DNA from 3 places in the Enterobacter chuandaensis genome. Region 1 is predicted to be linked to each of the others. Evidence: predicted binding sites of a transcription regulator. Region 1 holds the regulator's gene; each other region holds the start of a gene.
What was found. Region 1 encodes Fur, which represses iron uptake genes when iron is present. Its sites were predicted from a motif close to ATAATAATGAGAACNACTATCAA; they were not measured.
Positions count from the first base shown of each region.

Region 2: bfd (bacterioferritin-associated ferredoxin) is a predicted target of Fur. The motif match lies at 2,466-2,488, and genes of this name have one in related genera.
Region 3: sodA (superoxide dismutase [Mn]) is a predicted target of Fur. The motif match lies at 1,820-1,842, and genes of this name have one in related genera.

Region 1 is NZ_CP097173.1:1,370,185-1,375,119, forward strand. It holds gene chiP (chitoporin ChiP) at 1-277, shown strand, start outside; gene chiQ (ChiQ/YbfN family lipoprotein) at 325-651, shown strand; gene fur (ferric iron uptake transcriptional regulator) at 753-1,199, opposite strand; gene fldA (flavodoxin FldA) at 1,490-2,020, opposite strand; gene ybfE (LexA regulated protein) at 2,176-2,463, opposite strand; gene ybfF (esterase) at 2,592-3,365, opposite strand; gene seqA (replication initiation negative regulator SeqA) at 3,549-4,097, shown strand; gene pgm (phosphoglucomutase (alpha-D-glucose-1,6-bisphosphate-dependent)) at 4,122-4,935, shown strand, end outside.
Region 2 is NZ_CP097173.1:4,221,673-4,226,607, reverse strand. It holds gene fusA (elongation factor G) at 1-1,085, shown strand, start outside; gene tuf (elongation factor Tu) at 1,159-2,343, shown strand; gene bfd (bacterioferritin-associated ferredoxin) at 2,523-2,717, shown strand; gene bfr (bacterioferritin) at 2,790-3,266, shown strand; gene MX657_RS20395 (prepilin peptidase) at 3,250-3,723, opposite strand; gene rpsJ (30S ribosomal protein S10) at 4,104-4,415, shown strand; gene rplC (50S ribosomal protein L3) at 4,448-4,935, shown strand, end outside.
Region 3 is NZ_CP097173.1:4,557,357-4,562,291, reverse strand. It holds gene rhaR (HTH-type transcriptional activator RhaR) at 1-592, shown strand, start outside; gene rhaT (L-rhamnose/proton symporter RhaT) at 593-1,627, opposite strand; gene sodA (superoxide dismutase [Mn]) at 1,916-2,536, shown strand; gene yiiM (6-hydroxyaminopurine reductase) at 2,603-3,277, shown strand; gene cpxA (envelope stress sensor histidine kinase CpxA) at 3,386-4,759, opposite strand; gene cpxR (envelope stress response regulator transcription factor CpxR) at 4,756-4,935, opposite strand, start outside.

The sequences.
Region 1 (4,935 bases):
CGCTTCTTACGCTTACGCCTGGGACGCAAAACCTGCCGATATGGCTACGCCGGATGCGTACTACGATCCAAACTATCGCCTGAAAGAGTCCTCCTACAGCCTGGATGCTATCTACACCCTGCAGGATGGCCGCGCGAAAGGCACGATGTTCAAACTGCACTTCACGCAGTATGACAACCACTCCGATATCCCAAGCTACGCGGGCGGTTACGGCAACATCTTCCAGGATGAACGTGACGTGAAATTCATGGTTATCGCCCCATTCACTATCTTCTGATGAACGCACCGGCGGGGTGACTCCTGCCGGTATGGAGAGTGCACATGATGAAAAAAATCGTAATCGTCGCGCTGTTGGCATCAGGGCTGGTGGCGTGCACGCAGACTCAGGCGCCAAAAGAGGACTCCCGTCTGAAGGAGGCGTATAGCGCCTGTATTAATAGTGCGGAAGGATCGCCGGAGAAAATTGAAGCCTGTCAGAACGTGCTAAATGTGCTGAAGAAAGAGAAAGCGCATGAGCAGTTTGCAACGCAGGAGAATATTCGCGTGATGGATTACCAGGCCTGTATCCAGGCGCGTAAAACCGGTAACGATCAGGAAGTCGCAAAGCGTTGCGATAAGATCTGGAACGAGATACGCAATAACAATAAATAAGTTACTTTACGCCCGGTGGCGCTGCGCTACCGGGCTTTTTATTGCCCAAAAAAGGCAAAAAAAAGCCAACCTTTCGGCTGGCTCAGAGTATGAACGCTGACTTATTTTGCGTCGTGCGCGTGTTCATTCTCGCGGCAATCACCTTCAGCGCAGTGACCGTAAAGGTACAGGCTGTGGTTGGTCAGGCGGATGCCATGACGGGCTGCGATTTCACGCTGACGCGCTTCGATAGAATCATCGCTGAATTCAATGACCTTGCCGCAATCGAGGCAGATCAGGTGATCGTGGTGCTGCTGCTGGGTCAGTTCGAAAACAGATTTACCGCCTTCGAAATTATGACGGGTAACAATGCCCGCGTCATCAAACTGGTTCAGCACGCGATAAACGGTGGCCAGCCCAATCTCTTCACCCATGTCGATAAGACGTTTATAGAGGTCTTCCGCACTGACATGGTGATTGTCTGGACCCTGAAGCACTTCAAGGATTTTTAACCGAGGAAGCGTTACTTTCAGGCCAGCCTTCTTTAATGCGGTATTGTTGTCAGTCATGCGGAATCTGTCCTGTTGCTAAACGATTCACTTCTGGAGGAAGTGACAGAAAATGCACCTTGGATAATGCGTCTCATTATAGAACTGCCATGGCTAAATGAAAACTGCAAGTCTCAGGCAAAGTATGCTTATAAAAATGGGGTATCACCAACAAACTTGCTCAATGGAAACCACATTTTACCAGGGAGACATTGTACAGGTCTGGGCGAAAAAGTTAAAAGTTTGTAGCAATTAATTTAATCGGTTTTACCTGGAAAACGGGCGCAACCGGAGTCGCGCCGCGAAAAAAATCAGGCGTTCAGAATGTCATCCAGGTGCAGTTCTTCACGAACCTGCTTAACCCATTTTTCAACACGCTCTGCGGTCAACTCTGGCTGACGGTCTTCATCGATGGCCAGGCCAACGAAGTGGTCATCATCTGCCAGACCTTTAGAGGCTTCAAAGTGGTAACCCGCCGTTGGCCAGTGACCGACAATTGCTGCACCGCGTGGCTCAATGATGTCGCGGATGGTGCCCAGCGCGTCACAGAAGTACTCGGCGTAGTCTTCCTGATCGCCACAACCGAACAGGGCAACCAGCTTGCCGTTGAAGTCCACCTCTTCCAGCGTCGGGAAGAAATCATCCCAGTCGCACTGGGCTTCACCGTAGTACCAGGTAGGAATACCCAGCAGCAGGATGTCATAGCCCTCGAGATCTTCTTTGCTGCTCTTGGCGATGTCATGCACATCAGCAACGTCTTTACCGAGCTGTTTCTGAATGTTTTTTGCGATATTTTCGGTATTGCCGGTATCACTGCCGAAGAAAATGCCGATGATTGCCATGAGTAAAATAACCTCTTGAAACTTAATGGTATGGTGGCGCAAATTGTCCACGGATAAGGGCAATAATAGCAGAACAGGCAACCCTGCGGAAACAGCTATCGCGCAGGACTGCACTCTGTGCTACATGAAAAGGGCGATAAAGGGGATTTTCAGACTTATGCCTGGCTGCGCAACGTCTCTAGCTGGGCGATCAACATCTCTTCAATGAGCTCGCTGCGGCTGATATTACGCGCCTCCGCCAGTTCATTAAGCGCATCGACCGCGTCGGCGTTGAGCTTCAGTTCGACACGCTTAAGCCCACGATTTTTATCGCGTTTAAGCTGATTGCGTTTATTAATACGCAGCTGTTCATCGCGCGAAAGCGGATTCGTTTTCGGTCGTCCCGGTCGACGCTCATTCGCGAACAGATCTAGTGTCGTACGGTCCGTTTGTTCTTTGGCCATGATTCTGAGACTTCGGGGGAAACACGCCGCCCTGCTAATGCCCGGGCGATAAGCGCGCCATCATACATCACCAAAAACGGCACGCCAACGACTGGAAGCCCGCAGCCTTCCAGTCGCTCTCTTTTTAATCAATTTGCAGTATCAGCGAGATAGCGGCGAATGGCGCGCAGTACGGCGTCAGGTTTTTCTGCATGAACCCAGTGTCCGGCCCCGGCAATCACGTGGGCGCGCGCCTGCGGGAACTGCGCCAGCAGCACGTCGCGGTACGCATCGGTGACGTAAGGCGAGTTACCGCCGCGAATAAAGAGGGTAGGGTGCGGCCAGGCGGGGACGGTTTCCCAACCCACGATATTGTTGTACTGGTCCCACAGCACCGGCACGTTAAAACGCCATTGCCCTTCAACGAACGATTTCAGCAGGAACTGCACCACGCCTTCTTCATCAAGATGCTCGCGCATAACGGCCGCGGCCTGCTGACGTGTAGAAACGCCAGCTTCAGTCACCGCATTGATCGCCGCGAAAATCTCATCGTGACGGCGAACGTCGTAATCCACCGGCGCAACGTCAATCACCACAAGCCCGGCAATCCGCTCAGGTGCCAGCGCGGTGAGCGCCATCACCGCTTTGCCACCCATGGAATGCCCGATGAGGGTTACCTTTTGCAGGTTATGGGCGTCCAGCGTATCCAGCAGATCCTGGGCCATTGCCGCGTAGGTCATCTCGTCTGAGCGGCCGGAAAGCCCGTGGTTGCGCATATCCACCTGGAGAATATCGTGGTCGGTAACCAGATCGCGCGCCAGCACGCCCAGATTATCCAGGCTGCCAAACAGCCCGTGAACCAGCACGATGGGGGAATTATTGCTCGGCGATTGTGCAGTTTGCGCTCGGGTATTCAATTTCATGGCAAAGTTCTTTTTTTACGTATGTCAGGTTAGGGTATCATGTTGACCATTCTGCCGCCCGGCTGCAAGGTTCCAGTTTAATCTGACTTTTGCCGCCAACCTGGTTTGACGCTATCCGCTGTTGGGATTTGACCTTATAATCCCAATGACTTGTATTCAGATAAGATATCGCACTGGATTAAGATGAAAACAATCGAAGTTGATGACGAACTCTATCAGTATATTGCCAGCCAGACTCGGCATATCGGGGAGAGCGCGTCCGACATTTTACGGCGCATGCTTAAAATTTCCGCCGCTTCACAGCCTGCCACCCCAGTTTCCAAAGATGTCGTGTCTCAGCCGAGCGTTGTTGCACAAGTCAAACCCGCCGTGACGCCGGTTAAAGATAGAGTGCGCGCGATGCGCGAGCTGCTGCTCTCCGATGAATACGCGGAGCAGAAAAAGGCGGTTAACCGTTTTATGCTGGTACTGTCTACACTTTACTCCCTGGATAACAAAGCGTTTGCTGAAGCGACCGAGTCGCTGCACGGCCGTACCCGCGTCTATTTCGCCGGTGACGAGCAGACGCTGCTGCAAAATGGCAATCAAACCAAACCTAAACATGTCCCTGGCACTCCGTACTGGGTGATCACCAATACCAATACGGGCCGCAAGTGCAGCATGATTGAACACATCATGCAGTCCATGCAGTTCCCGGCGGAATTGATTGAAAAGGTTTGCGGTACAATTTAACCCTTGCATCAGAAGGACCCGGTAATGGCAAATCACAGCCGTGCAGGCCAACCTGCACAACAAAGCGATTTGATTAACGTCGCTCAGCTGACCGCGCAGTATTACGTGCTGAAACCGGTCGTGGGCAACGCAGAACACGCAGTGAAGTTTGGTACATCTGGCCACCGCGGTAGTGCGGCGCGCCACAGCTTTAACGAACCGCACATTCTGGCCATTGCTCAGGCCATTGCGGAAGAGCGCGCTAAAAACGGCGTTACCGGTCCATGCTACGTGGGTAAAGATACCCATGCGCTGTCTGAACCGGCGTTTATTTCCGTGCTGGAAGTGCTGGCGGCGAACGGTGTGGACGTGATTGTTCAGGAGAACAATGGGTTTACTCCAACGCCTGCGGTTTCAAACGCCATCCTTGTGCACAATAAAAAAGGCGGCGCGCTGGCGGACGGGATCGTTATTACCCCATCCCACAACCCGCCGGAAGACGGCGGCATCAAATACAATCCGCCTAACGGTGGTCCGGCAGATACCAACGTCACCAAAGTGGTGGAAGATCGTGCAAACGCGCTGCTGGCCGACGGCCTGAAAGGCGTTAAACGTATTTCTCTTGATGAAGCGATGGCCTCCGGCCACGTGAAAGAGCAGGATCTGGTTCAGCCGTTCGTGGAAGGACTGGCGGATATCGTCGATATGGCGGCCATTCAGAAAGCTGGCCTGAAGCTGGGCGTGGATCCGCTGGGCGGCTCCGGTATCGAATACTGGAAACGCATCGCTGAGCATTACAAGCTGGACCTGACCATTGTGAACGATCACGTCGATCAGACCTTCCGCTTTATGCACCTGG
Region 2 (4,935 bases), 1.8 Mb from region 1:
ACTCCGGTGACACCATCCTGAACTCCGTGAAAGCGGCGCGTGAACGTTTTGGCCGTATCGTACAGATGCACGCTAACAAACGTGAAGAGATCAAAGAAGTTCGTGCGGGCGACATCGCTGCAGCTATCGGTCTGAAAGACGTGACCACTGGTGACACCCTGTGTGACCCTGATCACCCGATCATTCTGGAGCGTATGGAATTCCCTGAGCCGGTAATCTCCATCGCGGTTGAACCAAAAACCAAAGCTGACCAGGAAAAAATGGGTCTGGCTCTGGGCCGTCTGGCGAAAGAAGACCCATCATTCCGCGTATGGACTGATGAAGAATCTAACCAGACCATCATCGCTGGTATGGGTGAACTGCACCTGGACATCATCGTTGACCGTATGAAGCGTGAATTCAACGTTGAAGCGAACGTGGGTAAACCTCAGGTTGCTTACCGCGAAGCGATTCGCGCGAAAGTTACCGATGTTGAAGGTAAACACGCTAAGCAGTCTGGTGGTCGCGGTCAGTACGGTCACGTTGTGATCGACATGTACCCACTGGAGCCGGGCTCTAACCCGAAAGGTTACGAGTTCATCAACGACATCAAAGGTGGTGTAATTCCTGGCGAATACATCCCAGCCGTTGATAAAGGCATCCAGGAACAGCTGAAAGCGGGCCCTCTGGCTGGCTATCCGGTTGTTGACATGGGTATCCGTCTGCACTTCGGTTCTTACCACGACGTTGACTCCTCTGAACTGGCGTTTAAACTGGCTGCGTCTATTGCCTTTAAAGAAGGCTTTAAGAAAGCAAAACCAGTTCTGCTTGAGCCAATCATGAAGGTTGAAGTAGAAACTCCTGAAGAGAACACCGGTGACGTTATCGGTGACTTGAGCCGTCGTCGCGGTATGCTGCGTGGTCAGGAATCCGAAGTAACTGGCGTTAAGATCCACGCTGAAGTTCCGCTGTCTGAAATGTTCGGATATGCAACTCAGCTGCGTTCTCTGACCAAAGGTCGTGCATCATACACTATGGAATTCCTGAAGTATGATGATGCGCCTAACAACGTTGCTCAGGCCGTTATTGAAGCCCGTGGTAAGTAATTAATCCACAGGATTAAAACCTAAGTCCCGTGCTCTCTCCAGAGGGGAGAGCACTATAGTAAGGAATATAGCCGTGTCTAAAGAAAAATTTGAACGTACAAAACCGCACGTCAACGTTGGTACTATCGGCCACGTTGACCATGGTAAAACTACCCTGACCGCTGCAATCACTACCGTTCTGGCTAAAACCTACGGTGGTTCTGCTCGTGCATTCGACCAGATCGATAACGCGCCAGAAGAAAAAGCTCGTGGTATCACCATCAACACCTCTCACGTTGAGTACGACACCCCGACTCGCCACTACGCACACGTAGACTGCCCAGGCCACGCCGACTATGTTAAAAACATGATCACCGGTGCTGCGCAGATGGACGGCGCGATCCTGGTTGTTGCTGCGACTGACGGCCCAATGCCTCAGACTCGTGAGCACATCCTGCTGGGTCGTCAGGTTGGCGTTCCTTTCATCATCGTGTTCCTGAACAAATGCGACATGGTTGATGACGAAGAGCTGCTGGAACTGGTAGAGATGGAAGTTCGTGAACTGCTGTCTCAGTACGATTTCCCAGGCGACGACACTCCAATCGTTCGCGGTTCCGCGCTGAAAGCGCTGGAAGGCGACGCAGAGTGGGAAGCGAAAATCATCGAACTGGCTGGCTTCCTGGATTCTTACATCCCAGAACCAGAGCGTGCGATTGACAAGCCATTCCTGCTGCCAATCGAAGACGTATTCTCCATCTCCGGTCGTGGTACCGTTGTTACCGGTCGTGTAGAGCGCGGTATCATCAAAGTTGGCGAAGAAGTTGAAATCGTTGGTATCAAAGAGACTGCGAAGTCTACCTGTACTGGCGTTGAAATGTTCCGCAAACTGCTGGACGAAGGCCGTGCTGGTGAGAACGTTGGTGTTCTGCTGCGTGGTATCAAACGTGAAGAAATCGAACGTGGTCAGGTTCTGGCGAAGCCAGGCTCAATCAAGCCACACACCAAGTTCGAATCTGAAGTGTACATTCTGTCCAAAGACGAAGGCGGCCGTCATACTCCGTTCTTCAAAGGCTACCGTCCACAGTTCTACTTCCGTACAACTGACGTGACCGGTACCATCGAACTGCCAGAAGGCGTTGAGATGGTAATGCCAGGCGACAACATCAAGATGGTTGTGACTCTGATCCACCCAATCGCGATGGACGACGGTCTGCGTTTCGCAATCCGTGAAGGCGGCCGTACCGTTGGCGCGGGCGTTGTTGCTAAAGTTCTGGGTTAATTAATTATCCCTGAATTAAAAAAGGACGCTTCGGCGTCCTTTTTTGTTTTCTGTCGCTGAATCATTGTCATAAAAATTCGCATTTTTTGTCTTCTCCCGCCCCGTATTCCAGCGCCTGTGCTATTGTAATCATAACCATTCTCACTTACACTTTGCGCATATTTTGAACGGGAGTCTCTATGTACGTTTGTTTATGTAATGGTGTAAGCGACAAAAAAATACGTCAGGCCGTTCGCCAGTTTCAGCCACAGTCATTCCAGCAGCTTCGCAAGTTTGTTCCAGTGGGAAATCAATGCGGTAAATGCGTTCGCGCAGCGCGTGAGATTATGCAGGACGAACTGATGCAGATCCCGGAATACAAAGAGATCGCCTAAGCGCCCATCTTTTTTTTGACATCCCCGTAGCCCGATCTACGCTTCAATGAGTGGAAGCGGAGGGACTATATAATGAAAGGTGATGTTAAAATCATAAGTTATCTCAATAAATTATTGGGAAATGAGCTTGTCGCAATCAACCAGTATTTTCTTCATGCAAGAATGTTCAAAAACTGGGGGCTGACTCGCCTCAACGATGTTGAATATCATGAGTCCATTGATGAGATGAAACACGCCGATAAATACATCGAGCGTATCTTATTCCTTGAAGGCATCCCAAACCTGCAGGATCTCGGCAAGCTGGGCATCGGTGAGGATGTCGAAGAGATGCTGCGTTCTGACCTCCGGCTGGAGCTGGAAGGTGCGAAAGATCTGCGTGAAGCCATTGCTTATGCTGACAGCGTCCATGACTATGTTAGCCGTGATATGATGATCCAGATCCTTGCCGATGAAGAAGGCCACATCGACTGGCTGGAAACCGAACTGGATCTCATTAGCAAAATTGGGCTGCAGAACTATCTACAATCGCAGATCAAAGTGGAAAGCTAATCAGGTTTTCCCAGCCAACGCATAAACCCGCTGCTGCCAGAAATGGCCCAAAAGGCAGTGGGTTTTTTAATACCTCCTTATCTGGGTTGAGAAACGAAAAGCTAAGAATGCAAAGAAGTGCCATCAGCGCGGCGAGTAACGCCAGCGTTGGAAGTATGCACCACCCATGCCACGCGCCCAGTGCTGACAGATACTTCACATCACCGTATCCCATCCCTTCCCGCCGGCAGATAAACCGATAGCCCCAGTAAATAATGGCAAAACCGACATATCCTGCCATCGCACCCACCACCGCACTCGGCAGAAAATCAGGATGGACATAGAGCTGAAAGAGCAGACCCGCCCATAGTAGCGGGCAGAGAAATTTATCGGGAAGTAAACCATGGCGAAGATCGGCATGTACGAGGAAGACCGTCAGCGAAAAATAGATCAGCAGAAAGGGGAGGGTAGTTAGCATGGAAAAGGCCTCAAACGGGTTTGAGCGCATCCTCGCCATAATCTGCTTATCCGGCAATGTACAAAACCAACAATTGCGTAGAGCCTTCCAACAAAGCGTCGGGGAAGGTTACATTGCGAAAAAAGTTGCGCAGCCTTACGCATATCATGCCTTTGACGCTTAATTTATAAACGGCACTTGCGTCTTTCTCTGATTTACGTATAATGCGCGGGCTTGTCGTAATTGACGGCGGGTTCAATCAGAACCAGAGTAGCTCATTTTGTTACTCAACAATGCTCCCAATTGGGGAGCTACGTAAGAACGGTTACACTCTCCCATCAATCGTAATGGGTTTGAGGAGTAATCATTTTCGTTTATAAAATAATTGGAGCTCTGGTCTCATGCAGAACCAAAGAATCCGTATCCGCCTTAAAGCGTTTGATCATCGTCTGATCGATCAATCAACCGCGGAAATCGTCGAGACTGCTAAGCGCACTGGTGCGCAAGTCCGTGGTCCGATCCCGCTGCCGACCCGCAAAGAGCGCTTCACCGTTCTGATCTCCCCGCACGTTAACAAAGACGCGCGCGATCAGTACGAAATCCGCACTCACAAGCGTCTGGTTGACATCGTTGAGCCAACTGAGAAAACCGTTGATGCTCTGATGCGTCTGGATCTGGCTGCCGGTGTAGACGTGCAGATCAGCCTGGGTTAATCAGGTCATCGAGCGATTGAGAGGTTGAAACAATGATTGGTTTAGTCGGTAAAAAAGTGGGTATGACCCGCATCTTCACTGAAGATGGCGTTTCTATCCCAGTAACCGTAATCGAAGTTGAAGCAAACCGCGTTACTCAGGTTAAAGATCTGGCTAACGATGGCTACCGCGCTATTCAGGTTACCACTGGTGCTAAAAAAGCTAACCGTGTAACCAAACCAGAAGCGGGTCACTTCGCTAAAGCTGGCGTAGAAGCTGGCCGTGGTCTGTGGGAATTCCGTCTTGCTGAAGGCGAAGAGTTCACCGTAGGTCAGGACATTAGCGTTGAGCTGTTTGCTGACGTTAAAAAAGTTGACGTAACCGGTACCTCTAAAGGTAAAGGTTTTGCTGGTACCGTTAAGCGCTGGAACTTCCGTACCCAGGACGCTACTCACGGTAACTCCTTGTCTCACCGCGTTCCGGGTTCTATCGGTCAGAACCAGACTCCGGGCAAAGTGTTCAAAGGCAAGAAAATGGCAGG
Region 3 (4,935 bases), 1.5 Mb from region 1:
CGTCATCTACTGCCCTGACAGGCTCAAGCTGAATGTCGACTGGGCGGGCAACATCTCGGGCTTTCCTGGTACCAGAGGCGAACCGCACTGGCGTTTAAGCAGCAGTGGTATGGCTCAGGTGCGCCAGACCATTTCCCAGCTGGAGCAGGAGAGCCAGAAGAGCGATCCGGTGGCAAACCAGATGTCGGAGCTGCTTTTCGCCCAGCTGGTTATGACCCTCAAACGTCATCGTTACGCCACGGATAATCCCTCCGCCACCACGCAGGAAGCGCTGCTGGATAAGCTGATCGCCCGGCTTGCGGGCAGCCTGAATAAAAGCTTTGTGCTGGAGAAATTCTGCGAGCAGGAGCAGTGCAGCGAGCGCGCGCTGCGCCAGCAGTTCCGCACTCAAACGGGGATGACGGTAAACCAGTATCTGCGCCAGCTGCGCATCTGCCACGCCCAGTATCTGTTACAGCACACGGAGCTGATGGTAAGTGAAGTGGCGATGCGCTGCGGCTTTGAGGACAGTAACTACTTTTCGGTGGTGTTTAACCGCGAGGTGGCGATGACGCCGGTTCAGTGGCGTCATCGCAGTCGAAAAGCAGCGTAATCAGTTCGCCATGCCGAGGCCGACGATATTGGCCGCAATGATAATCACCACGCAGCCCAGGCTCAATACGCCAACCGGACGGCGCCCGGCATTGTTCCACTCCTTCAGCACCAACCCAACCAGCCCGCCGCACAGCACGTAGAAGCTCATGTGCAGCATCCAGCTCATATAGTCATACTGCGGCGGAATGCTGGCGTGGCCCCAGGCGTAGAAAAAGAATTGCAGATACCACATCAGGCCACCTAGCATCGACAACAGCACATTGGTGATGATCAAGGATTTTGCCAGTGAGAAATCGGCTTTTACCGACAAATCTTTCACTTTTGCCAGACGAATGAAGCAGAAGCCGAGGTTAACCAGCGCGCCGCCGCCCATGATCACCACGTAGCTTGGCAGGGCAACATACAGCGGGTCGACGCCCAGCGCCGCAGCGGCGTCGTGCATGGGTTTTGCAGCGTTCATCGCGAACGACATGCCCGCCGAGAAGATGCCGCACATCACTGCCAGCAGCAGCCCTTTCTTCAGATTAAAGTCCTCGGCTTTGATGCCCATCTTGCGCTCTTTTAGCTGGCCTGCGCGGGTGACGATCCCCACGCCGATCACCGCCACCAGCACGCCCAGCAGCGTCATTCGCCCGCCCCGGGTGTTGATCAGCACGTCGAAGTTGCCGTTGAGGATTGGCGTCATCAGGGTGCCGACGATCAGCGTAATGCCAATCGCGATACCAATACCCATCGACATGCCGAGATAGCGCATGGTCAGGCCGTAGTTGATATTGCCGATGCCCCACATCGCGCCGAACAGGAATACCGGCAGCAGGGTGGAGGCGTTGAAGGAGGAGAAGTAGCCCCAGAAATCGGGCAGCAGCATGGCGCTGATTGTCCACGGCAAAATCAGCCAGGAGACGGTACCGCCAACGGACCACATGGTTTCCCATGACCAGCCTTTCACCTTTTTGAACGGGGCATAGAAACAGGCTGCACTGGCTGCGCCTATTAAATGCCAGAAGATACCCATCGTAATCGCATGATTCATTTTTACGTCCTCATCGTTTTTATAGCCGGAGGCTTCCCCCCGACTTGATGAGTGTAAAAATTAGGCGGTTCAGGAACCTTCAGAAGGTTGCCGCACTTTTGTTCAGGATGGCAATCAGCACGTTAAGCGGGTGAGCAGACTCACAATTTTATCATTTATCAGAATCCTAATAACCTTATAAAAACTACGGCATTGATAATCATTTTCAATATCATTTAATTAACTATAATGAACCAACTGCTTACGCGGCATTAACAGCTGTGCCGCCCGACAATAATGGAGAGGATTATGAGTTATACACTGCCATCCCTGCCGTATGCCTACGACGCACTGGAACCGCATTTCGACAAGCAGACGATGGAAATCCATCACACTAAACACCACCAGACCTATGTGAACAACGCGAACGCCGCGCTGGAAAGCCTGCCAGAGTTCGCTAACCTGCCTGTTGAAGAGCTGATCACCAAACTGGACCAGCTGCCAGCAGATAAGAAAACCGTGCTGCGTAACAACGCGGGCGGTCACGCTAACCACAGCCTGTTCTGGAAAGGCCTGAAAACCGGCACCACCCTGCAGGGCGACCTGAAAGCGGCTATCGAGCGTGACTTCGGTTCTGTTGACAACTTCAAAGCGGAATTCGAAAAAGCCGCTGCAACCCGTTTCGGCTCTGGCTGGGCGTGGCTGGTTCTGAAAGGCGAAAAGCTGGCGGTCGTTTCTACCGCTAACCAGGACTCCCCGCTGATGGGTGAAGCGATCTCTGGCGCATCCGGTTTCCCAATCCTGGGTCTGGACGTGTGGGAACACGCTTACTACCTGAAGTTCCAAAACCGTCGCCCTGACTACATCAAAGCGTTCTGGGATGTGGTGAACTGGGACGAAGCAGCAGCGCGTTTCGCCGCTAAAAAATAAGGTTGCATTGACGCCTGTGAGAAGCGAGTCTGATGACTCGCTTTTTTTGTATCTGAAGGAGTAGAGATGCATTACCCGGTGAATGTGTTTACAGGCAAGGTAAGGGAGTACGACGGCAGCCGACCGAGCGCCATCGCTAAAATTCAGGTCGACGGGGAGCTGACGTTAACCGACCTTGGGCTGGCGGGTGACCAGCAGGCCGAAAAGAAAATCCACGGCGGGCCCGAGCGCGCGCTGTGCCACTATCCTCGCGAGCACTATCAGCACTGGAAAGCCGAGTTTCCTGAGCAGGCGGAACTCTTCGTTGCCCCCGCGTTTGGCGAGAATCTTTCCACCGAAGGGCTCATCGAAAAGAACGTGTTTATCGGTGATATCTACCGCTGGGGCGATGCCCTGATTCAGGTAACCCAGCCGCGCTCGCCGTGCTTCAAGCTTAACTACCATTTCGGCATTCATGACATGTCGGCTCAGATGCAAAACGCGGGTAAAACCGGCTGGCTGTACCGCGTGGTGCTGGCAGGACAGGTGTCAGCGGACGCGCCGCTTGAGCTGGCGTCGCGCCTGAGCGATGTCTCTGTTTATGACGCCTGCGCCATTGCCTGGCATATGCCGTTTGACGACGAGCAGTATCACCGCCTGCTGTCTGCGGCGGGGTTATCGACAAGCTGGACCAGAACGATGCAGAAGCGGCGTTTAAGCGGCAAAATCGAGGATAATTCGCGGCGATTGTGGGGGAAGTAACTTCCCCGCACCCCGGCCCTCTCCCCAAAGGGGCGAGGGTGAAAAGACTGCACCGAGCCGTCCCCTCTCCCCTATGGGGAGAGGGTTAGGGTGAGGGGTAAGGAAGGGTTACGAACGCTTATACAACGGCAGCCACAGCGTTAACCGTAGTCCACCCAGCGGGCTGTCGTCGGCTTTCACCCAGCCACGGTGCTGCTGCATGGCGGTTTCAACAATCGCCAGACCCAGCCCCGTGCCGCCAGACTCGCGATCGCGCGCTTCGTCGGTACGGTAGAACGGACGGAAAATCTGCTCGCGGTCTTCCGGACTCACGCCCGGGCCGTCGTCATCGACAATGACGGTGATCCCGTCTTTATCCACCGAGAATGCCACCTCAATCTTCGTATGCGAGTAGCGCAGGGCGTTACGCACGATATTCTCCAGCGCGCTTTCCAGCGTGTTGGGGTTACCGTACAGCGGCCACGGGCCCGGCGGGAAGTTGACGGTGAACGATTTACCCATCTGTTCCGCTTCGAACGCCGCGTTGTCCAGCACCTCGTGCCACAGGTGATTGGCTTTCACCGTTTCGCTCACCAGCGCGTTTTTCTGCTGATTGCGCGACATCACCAGCAGATCGTTAATCATGCTGTCCAGACGGTGCGCTTCCGTTTCAATACGCTCCAGCTCTTTGCTTTCCCCGCTGCGGCGACGCAGCAGGGCGGTGCCCAGCTGCAAGCGCGTGAGCGGAGTGCGCAGTTCGTGGGAGATGTCCGACAGCAGGCGTTGCTGGGCAGTCATCATCCGATCCAGCGCGCTCACCATCTGGTTAAAACTCGTCCCTGCGGCAAGGAACTCCTGCGGTCCAGCTTCCAGTTCCGGGTGTTGTCGCAAATTACCCTGCGCCACTTCATCGGCGGCATTCTTCAGCTTACGCGCTGGTTTCGCCAGGCTCCACGCCAGCCATAACAGCAGCGGGGAACTGACCAGCATCGTGACAATCAGCAGCAGAAGCGGACGGTCAAACAGCAGGTTGATGAAGTCGGACTGGGAACTGCTCGCAGGGCGAATCAGATAGAGCTGGTAATTATCTTCCCCATCCCGTACCGAGAAAGGACCGACCATCTCTACCCGACCATATTTCTTCTTCTGTGGGTGATCGGCGTTATCCGCCTGGCCAATAAAGTTGCGGATAATCTGCATTTCATTGCGATCGGCCCCAATCACGCGGCCTTCGCTGGTCACCAGCAGCAGGCGTTGTCCGGGCGGCGCCCACTTGTCGATAGCGCGAAACAGCCTGCGCCACCACATTAAATCGTTCGGCGGATCGTTTGCCAGCTCCGCTTCCACGTGCTGCTCGATCATCACGCCCTGACGTTGCTCACTGTCGAGCAGCTCCGTCATCTGGCGTGAGTCGAGTTTTGGCAACATCAAAACGAGCATTAAAACCAGTGCCAGCGTTAGCCAGAAGATGGCGAAGATGCGGGCGGTTAAGCTGCCTATCATGAAGCGGAAACCATCAGATAACCGCGTCCACGCAGGGTTTTAAACCATGGGTGACCGTCTTTACGCTCCGGCAGCTTACGGCGCAGGTTAGAGATGTGCATGTCGATGGCGCGGTCAAACGGGGTAAGACGTTTGCCCAGCACTTCCTGGCTTAAATGTTCACGCGAAACGACCTG